Regions from separate parts of the Kitasatospora misakiensis genome, predicted to be linked through region 2. Evidence: riboswitches for the same ligand, from Rfam matches in the RefSeq annotation. Region 2 holds a riboswitch; the other holds the start of a gene.
The links. Region 2 has a riboswitch for ZMP and ZTP ahead of ACFP3U_RS26455 (glycine hydroxymethyltransferase). Riboswitches for the same ligand answer to the same signal wherever they lie in the genome.

Region 1: linked by a shared signal. The riboswitch ahead of ACFP3U_RS26995 (bifunctional 5,10-methylenetetrahydrofolate dehydrogenase/5,10-methenyltetrahydrofolate cyclohydrolase) and the one ahead of ACFP3U_RS26455 (glycine hydroxymethyltransferase) in region 2 are both predicted to bind ZMP and ZTP.

Annotation. Positions count from the first base shown of each region.
Region 1 covers NZ_JBHSOF010000042.1:53,245-56,639, forward strand. Annotated here, with positions in the region: gene ACFP3U_RS26990 (PHP domain-containing protein) at 1-371, opposite strand, end outside; gene ACFP3U_RS26995 (bifunctional 5,10-methylenetetrahydrofolate dehydrogenase/5,10-methenyltetrahydrofolate cyclohydrolase) at 566-1,423, opposite strand; ZMP/ZTP riboswitch at 1,448-1,533, opposite strand; gene ACFP3U_RS27000 (S66 peptidase family protein) at 1,711-2,730, opposite strand; partial or broken gene ACFP3U_RS27005 (IS630 family transposase) at 2,762-2,933, opposite strand; partial or broken gene ACFP3U_RS27010 (TetR family transcriptional regulator C-terminal domain-containing protein) at 2,978-3,214, opposite strand.
Region 2 covers NZ_JBHSOF010000040.1:80,928-84,322, forward strand. Annotated here, with positions in the region: gene ACFP3U_RS26455 (glycine hydroxymethyltransferase) at 470-1,927, opposite strand; ZMP/ZTP riboswitch at 1,949-2,046, opposite strand; gene ACFP3U_RS26460 (ABC transporter permease) at 2,364-3,365, shown strand.

The DNA.
Region 1 (3,395 bases), on a different contig from region 2:
TGGTGCTCCAGCGCGGCACCGTAGTGGGCGTGACCGAAGTTGGAGTGCTCGTTGAACACCAGCCAGTCCAGGCCGTACTGGGCGGCGGCCCGGACCTGCTGGGAGAACGTGTACTTCGCGTCGTGGCTGTAGACGGAGTGGACGTGGTGGTCGCCGACCAGGTAGGCGAGGTGCGGGTCGTTTCCGCCCGGGCCCCGTCCGGCGGCGGCGGCCGGCGTGGCGGCGGCCGACGTGGCCGCCCCGCCGAGGGCGAACGCGGCGCCGAACAGGCCCGCGCGGCGCAGGAGCCCGCGCCGCGACATGCCCTGGGCGTCGAGATCGGCAGGGGAGACGGAGGGATCGGCCCAGTCGGGCAGCTGCTGATCGGTCATGGTGATCCTCGGAACGGGGGCCGGTGGTACGCGCTGCACGATTCCCTGGAAAGAGGACTCCCGGAGGAAGCCGATCTGAAGATCCGGGGTGGAATCGATGGCCGCCCAGTGGTCCGCGGGCTGGTCGCGCGGGCGGCGAGCGCGGGCAGCCCCAGGCCGCCCGCGCGTTCCCAGGCCGACCAGCAGCTCCCGGGTCAGGGCCGGATGAGCCGGCGCGCTGCCGCGTCGACCGTCTGCTCAAGGAGGACGGCGATGGTCATGGGACCGACACCGCCGGGGACAGGGGTGATCAGGCTCGCCCGGTGCCGGGCGGTCTCGAAGTCGACATCCCCGACGTTGCCCGGGTTGTAGCCCGCGTCGATCACCACGGCGCCGGGCTTGATGTCCGCCCCGTTGATGAAGCGCGGCCGGCCGACCGCGGCGACCAGGACGTCGGCCTCGCGCACGATCGCAGGCAGACCGACGGTGCGGGAATGGCAGTAGGTGACCGTGGCGTCCCGCCCGAGCAGGAGCATGCCGACGGGCTTGCCGAGGATGGGGCTGCGTCCCACCACGACGGCGTGCTTGCCCGTGAGGTCGACGTCGTACTCGTCCAGCAGGCGCATGATCCCGCCGGGTGTGCAGGAGACGAAGCCGGGCAGGCCGAACCCCATCGCCGCGAAGGAGTGCATGGTGACCCCGTCGACGTCCTTCTCGGGAGCGATCGCCTCGAACGCGGCGCGCTCGTCGATGTGCGCCCCCACCGGGTGCTGGAGCAGGATGCCGTGCACGTCCGGATCCTCGGACAGTGCGGTGACGGTCTCCACCAGGCCGCTGGTGCTCACCGAGGCGGGCAGCGGCACGTGTCGCGAGCGGATGCCGGCCTTCGCGCAACGGGCCTGCTTCATCCGGACATACGTGACCGAGGCCGGGTCCTCTCCCACGAGCACGGTCGCCAAACAGGGGGACACCTCCGCGCGCCGACGGATGTCCTCGGCGGCTGCGGCGCTGGTCTCGGTGATTCGGCGGGCGAGATCCGTACCGTCCATCAGCCGCGCCTGCTGCGTCTCCATCACGTACCACTCCTGAGCTCCACGGTGAGGTGCCCAGGCGCACGGCATCGACGAGGCGTCAGGCCGCTCCCCGGTGGTACTCCACCTCAGCGCCAGTCACGGCCCGAACCCACCATACCGGCGACCACCGGCCGTCGGTCCCGTCCACAGGTCTTTTGGACAAGTCGTTGACGCCACAGCGGCCTTCCGGGCGGACTTCCTGACCTGGTCGAACCAGGAAGGGGAAAAGGACCACTCGCCTCCCGGCCCGCCGTGCGCCGGGACCGCGATCAGCCGATCCGCGGTGCTCAGCTGACCGGTCCTGTCGTCGCGTGCGGCGCTACCGCCGGTTCGAGCAGCGACAGCGTCCGCTGCTGGGCGTCGAGGCCGACGCGGATGCCGACCGGCATCGGCAGGTTCGGGCCGGCATGCCCGAAGTCGACGTTGCCCAGGACCGGGATGTCACGGTCGCCGAGGACGTCGAGGACGATCTCGCGCAGGGACGGGGACGCGCCGGGCTCAAGTCCGATGATCTCGCGCGGAACGCCCACGACCATGCCGGAGATCCGGTCGAGGATGCCGCTGTGTCGCAGCACCTGCAGAAAGCTCCACACGTGCGCTGCCAGGCCGCCGCTCTCCTCCCAGAACAACACGGCACCGTCGAACCGTTCGAGCGGCAGCGCGAAGGGCGTCGCCTGCGCCAGCACGATGCGGTTGATCACCCCGCCGATCAACCGCCCTTCGGCGCGACCCGGACGCCAGCACTCCCAGGACGGGCTCGCCGGCAGCGCCCCGATCGCCTCGGTGCCGGTCAGCAGCCTGCGGTAGAGCTGTTCGAGTTCCGCCTGGCGCGCCGCGGGCGCGGACGGCCACTGCCCGCCGAAGCCGGGGACGGCCATGTCGGCGTGGAACCCGACCAGGCCCGTGCGCCCATGGAGCACCAGATGCAGCAGCGAGATGTCGCTGTAGCCGAGGATCGGCTTGGGGTCGGCCCTGATCGCCTCGACGTCGATCAGGTCGAGGTAGCCGAGCGCCGTCTGGCCGCCGTCACTCGCGACGATCGCGCGCACCTCGGGATCACGCAGAAGACCGTTGAGCTCTCCGGCGATCTCGGCCGGCGTGGCCGCGCTCCACCAATGGCGCCGCCCTGCTTCGAGCAGCGGAGCCCGCCGCACGCGGAAACCCATCCGCTCGAACAGCTCCACCGCCCGCTGGACATTGGGCTCGCAGGCGGCCGGCAGCGGGCCGGACAACGCGGCGATGACCACGAGGTCTCCGGACCTCAGGGCACGCGGTCGAAGCAGTCGAGGCGATGCGGAACCAGTCATGGCGTCAGTGTCGCCGGTGTCACCGGCGGGATCACGCGATTTTCGCCGGTCGTCCACCCCGGCGCAGGCCTTCCCGCTGCGGATGCGGGCGCGTTCCCGGCGCTGGGCTGCCAGGACGTCGGACGGCGAGCGTCGACGTCGCGCCGGCGCAGGTAGCGGTGCAGTTCGCGGGTCTGGACCGCGTGGTTCGGGTGGTTGGAGTTACGGAAGAAGATGCGTAACGCCACAAGCCCGCGGGAACCCGCGGTCAGACGGGTGGCCAGTTCCGCACCGCCGCGTCGGCCACCTGCTGGAGTTCGGAGCGGGTGGCGCCGCCGACCGCCTGGACGGCGATGCCGTTCGCCACGGTCATGAGGTATCGGGCGAGGAATTCCGGGTCCGCGCCGGGGGGCAGATCACCCTCGTCGACGGCTTGCCGGAACCGGTGGCGGAGGCGCGCACGGCCGTCGTCGCGCCAGGCGATCAGGGCCTCCTGGGTGACCCGCCGCCCGGAGTCCCGAACCGTCAAGGCATGCCAGGCGGAGGTGGGCAAATGCGCCAAGTCTCCGCTTCGCTCGCGGGAGTGAATCGTGAGCGGCTTTCACTCTCGAGGCCCACCGCGGCGATGGTTCGCACCTGGAACGTAGTAGACCTTGAACTGTCCGCCGGTACCGCCGACGGCGGCG
Region 2 (3,395 bases):
TCCGGACTCGGGGCTCGGCTCCGCGGCCCTGCGACGGCCCTGGGCGGTCCACCGCGCGCGGCCGGGAGCGCGGTCCTGGCACACGGGAGCGACCCGGCGTGGCATCAACCGTACTCCGGGGCGCCCGAGTTCGCTGCAATCTACTCGCCACCGAGCGGAGTTGGGCGAACTCGGCAGAAAGAATTTCAGGCCCCGGCGCTTTGTGCGCGGACTTGACCGCAGCCCCGTACGCGGCGCAGGACCGGTTCGTCCATACTGCGGCCGACCGCCCGATTTGTCCTCATCACACCATCGTGTCGGCGCGCTCCGCCGGGCCTCGCGTCACCCGTTCGGGGGCCGTTGACGTGGGGTACGGCCGGGCGGAGCACCGGGCGCCGGGGGGCGGGTGGCCGACGGTACAAGGCCCTGCAGTACTGAGTACCGCGTACCGAACCCGGCCGGGGTGGTGGCCCCGGCCGGGTGGGGCGGGTCAGGAGAGGTCGACGCCCGGGTAGAGGGGGAAGCCGGCGAGCAGGTCGGCGGCGCGCTTGGCGACGCCCTCGGCGACCGCCGGGTCCAGGACGTACTGGGCCTTGGACGGCGCGCCGGAGGCGGTGGTGGCCGGGGTGGTGGCGCGCAGCACGGTGTCGATCAGGCCGGCGACCTCGTCCATCTCGGCGGTGCCCAGGCCGCGGGTGGTGAGCGCGGGGGTGCCGATCCGCACGCCGGAGGTGTACCAGGCGCCGTTCGGGTCCTGCGGGACGGAGTTGCGGTTGGTGACGATGCCGGAGTCGAGCAGCGCGGCCTCGGCCTGACGGCCGGTCAGGCCGTGGCCGGAGACGTCGGCGAGCACGAGGTGGTTGTCGGTGCCGCCGGTGACCAGGGTGCCGCCGCGCCGCAGCAGGCCCTCGGCGAGCGCGCGGGCGTTGTCGACGACCCGCTGGGCGTAGTCCCGGAACTCGGGGCGGCGGGCCTCGGCGAGGGCGACGGCCTTGGCGGCCATGACGTGCGGGAGCGGGCCGCCGAGGACCAGCGGGCAGCCGCGGTCGACGTGCTCGGCGAGTTCCGAGGTGCACAGCACCATGCCGCCGCGCGGGCCGCGCAGCGACTTGTGGGTGGTGGTGGTGACGATGTGGGCGTACGGCACCGGGTCGTGGTCGCCGGTCAGCACCTTGCCCGCGACCAGGCCGGCGAAGTGGGCCATGTCGACCATCAGGGTGGCGCCGACCTCGTCGGCGATCTCGCGCATCCGGCGGAAGTCGACCAGGCGCGGGTAGGCGGAGTAGCCGGCCACCAGGATCAGCGGGCGGAACTCGCGGGCGGTGGCGCGCAGCGCGTCGTAGTCGATGAGGCCGGTGGCCGGGTCGGTGCCGTAGCTGCGCTGGTCGAACATCTTGCCGGAGATGTTGGGGCGGAAGCCGTGGGTGAGGTGGCCGCCGGTGTCCAGGGACATGCCGAGCATCCGCTGGTTGCCGAGCTCCCGGCGCAGTTCGGCCCAGTCCTGCTCGGTGAGGTCGTTGACGTTGCGGACCTTGGCGCGCTCCAGGGCGGGGCTCTCGACCCGCTGGGAGAGCACGGCCCAGAAGGCGGTCAGGTTGGCGTCGATGCCGGAGTGCGGCTGGACGTAGGCGTGGTCGGCGCCGAAGAGGGCGCGGGCGTGTTCGGCGGCGATGGTCTCGACGGTGTCGACGTTGCGGCAGCCGGCGTAGAAGCGGCGGCCGGCGGTGCCCTCGGCGTACTTGTCGCTGAGCCAGTTGCCCATGGTGAGCAGGACGGCCGGGGAGGCGTAGTTCTCGCTGGCGATGAGCTTGAGCGAGGCGCGCTGGTCGTCGATCTCCCGGCCGATGGCGGCGGCGATCCGCGGTTCGACCTCGCGGACCACGTCGAGGGCGGAGCGGAAGGCGGTGTTGGCGGTGGGGGTGGCGGCCGTGTGCGGCTGCTGGGCCATGGCGGTCTCCTGGAGGGGAGGTCGGGGGGCCCAGGCGCTCGGCAACTGCGTCGTGATCCTGCACGGGGCCGCTTCCCGATGGTCGATTCCATCCGTGCGCGCCAGTCGCGGCCCGCCGGAATCCTACCAATGTCGGCGGGCCTGTGGCGGAGATCTCACCATGCGGGACGGCGGCGGACATGACATGCCGTTTGCCCGTCTTTGCCGGATTCGGTGCAACGGCAGTATTGCGGCGGAATGAAGCCGTCACAATTCCCGAAACAAAGCGGCGGAACCGTCTCCCCGAGACCTCCGGAATGATTTGCGAAAACTCCTCGGTGTCCGATCTGATGGCGCTCGGCGGCCCTTCCGGGAAACCCCCGGACGGCCGCCGGGAAATGCACGTTGACGCACCCCCACCCATGGGGCGGCGCGGAATTCGGGGAGTACGCCTCTCATGGCAGTGGTCGAGGCAGTGGTCGAGGCAGTGGTCGAACAAGTCGCGGCACCGGACGCGCCGCCGCCGGTGCGGCCAGCCCCGCGGGGCCTGCTGCGCCGCGTCTGCCGCGACCGCACCGGCGCCGTCGCGCTCGGGGTGGTGGCGTTCTTCCTGCTGCTCGCCCTCGCGGCCCCGCTGATCGCCGCCCTGTACGGCCGGAACCCGACGGAGCACTACGGCCAGAACGCGCCCGGCCTGCTCAGCGACGGCGGTCTGCCGATGGCCCCGAACGGCGGCATCTCCGGGGAGTTCTGGTTCGGCCTGGAGCCGGGCCTGGGCCGCGACGTGTTCACCCAGCTGCTGTACGGCATCCGCACCTCGCTGCTGATCGCCTTCGCCTCGGCCGCCGTGACCACCACCCTCGGGGTGCTGGCCGGGGTGGCGGTGGGCTACCTCGGCGGGATCACCGACCGGGTCTTCGGCTTCCTCTCGAACGTGCTGCTGGCGTTTCCGACGCTGCTCCTGCTGCTCGCGCTCAGCCCGGTGATCCAGTCCAGGCTGGTGGATCCGGGCAGCGCGGAACCGGAGTGGATGCAGTTCCTGGTGCTCGTCCTGGTCTTCTCCGCGTTCGGCTGGATTCCGCTCGCGCTTTCCCTGCGGTCCACCGTGCGCTCGCTCCGGGAAAGGGATTTCGTGCAGTCCGCCCGGGCGATGGGCGCGAGCGGATTCCACATCGTGGTACGCGAACTCCTGCCGAATGTCCGGGCGCAGCTGCTGGTGCACGCCACCATGGCGGTGCCGACCTTCGTCGCCTCCGAGGCGGTGCTGTCCTTCCTCGGCGTGGGCATCAACGAGCCGGTCCCGGACTGGGGCCGGATGATCTCCCGGGGCTCCGAGGTGTTCCAGGCCGACCCGACGTACATGTTCTTCCCCGGCGTCGCGCTGCTGCTCTTCGTGCTCGCCTTCAACCTGCTCGGCGACGCCGTCCGGGACGCCCTGGACCCGCGCGCCGCGCGCTGAGGCCCTCCCCCTGTCCGCGGCCTACCCGAC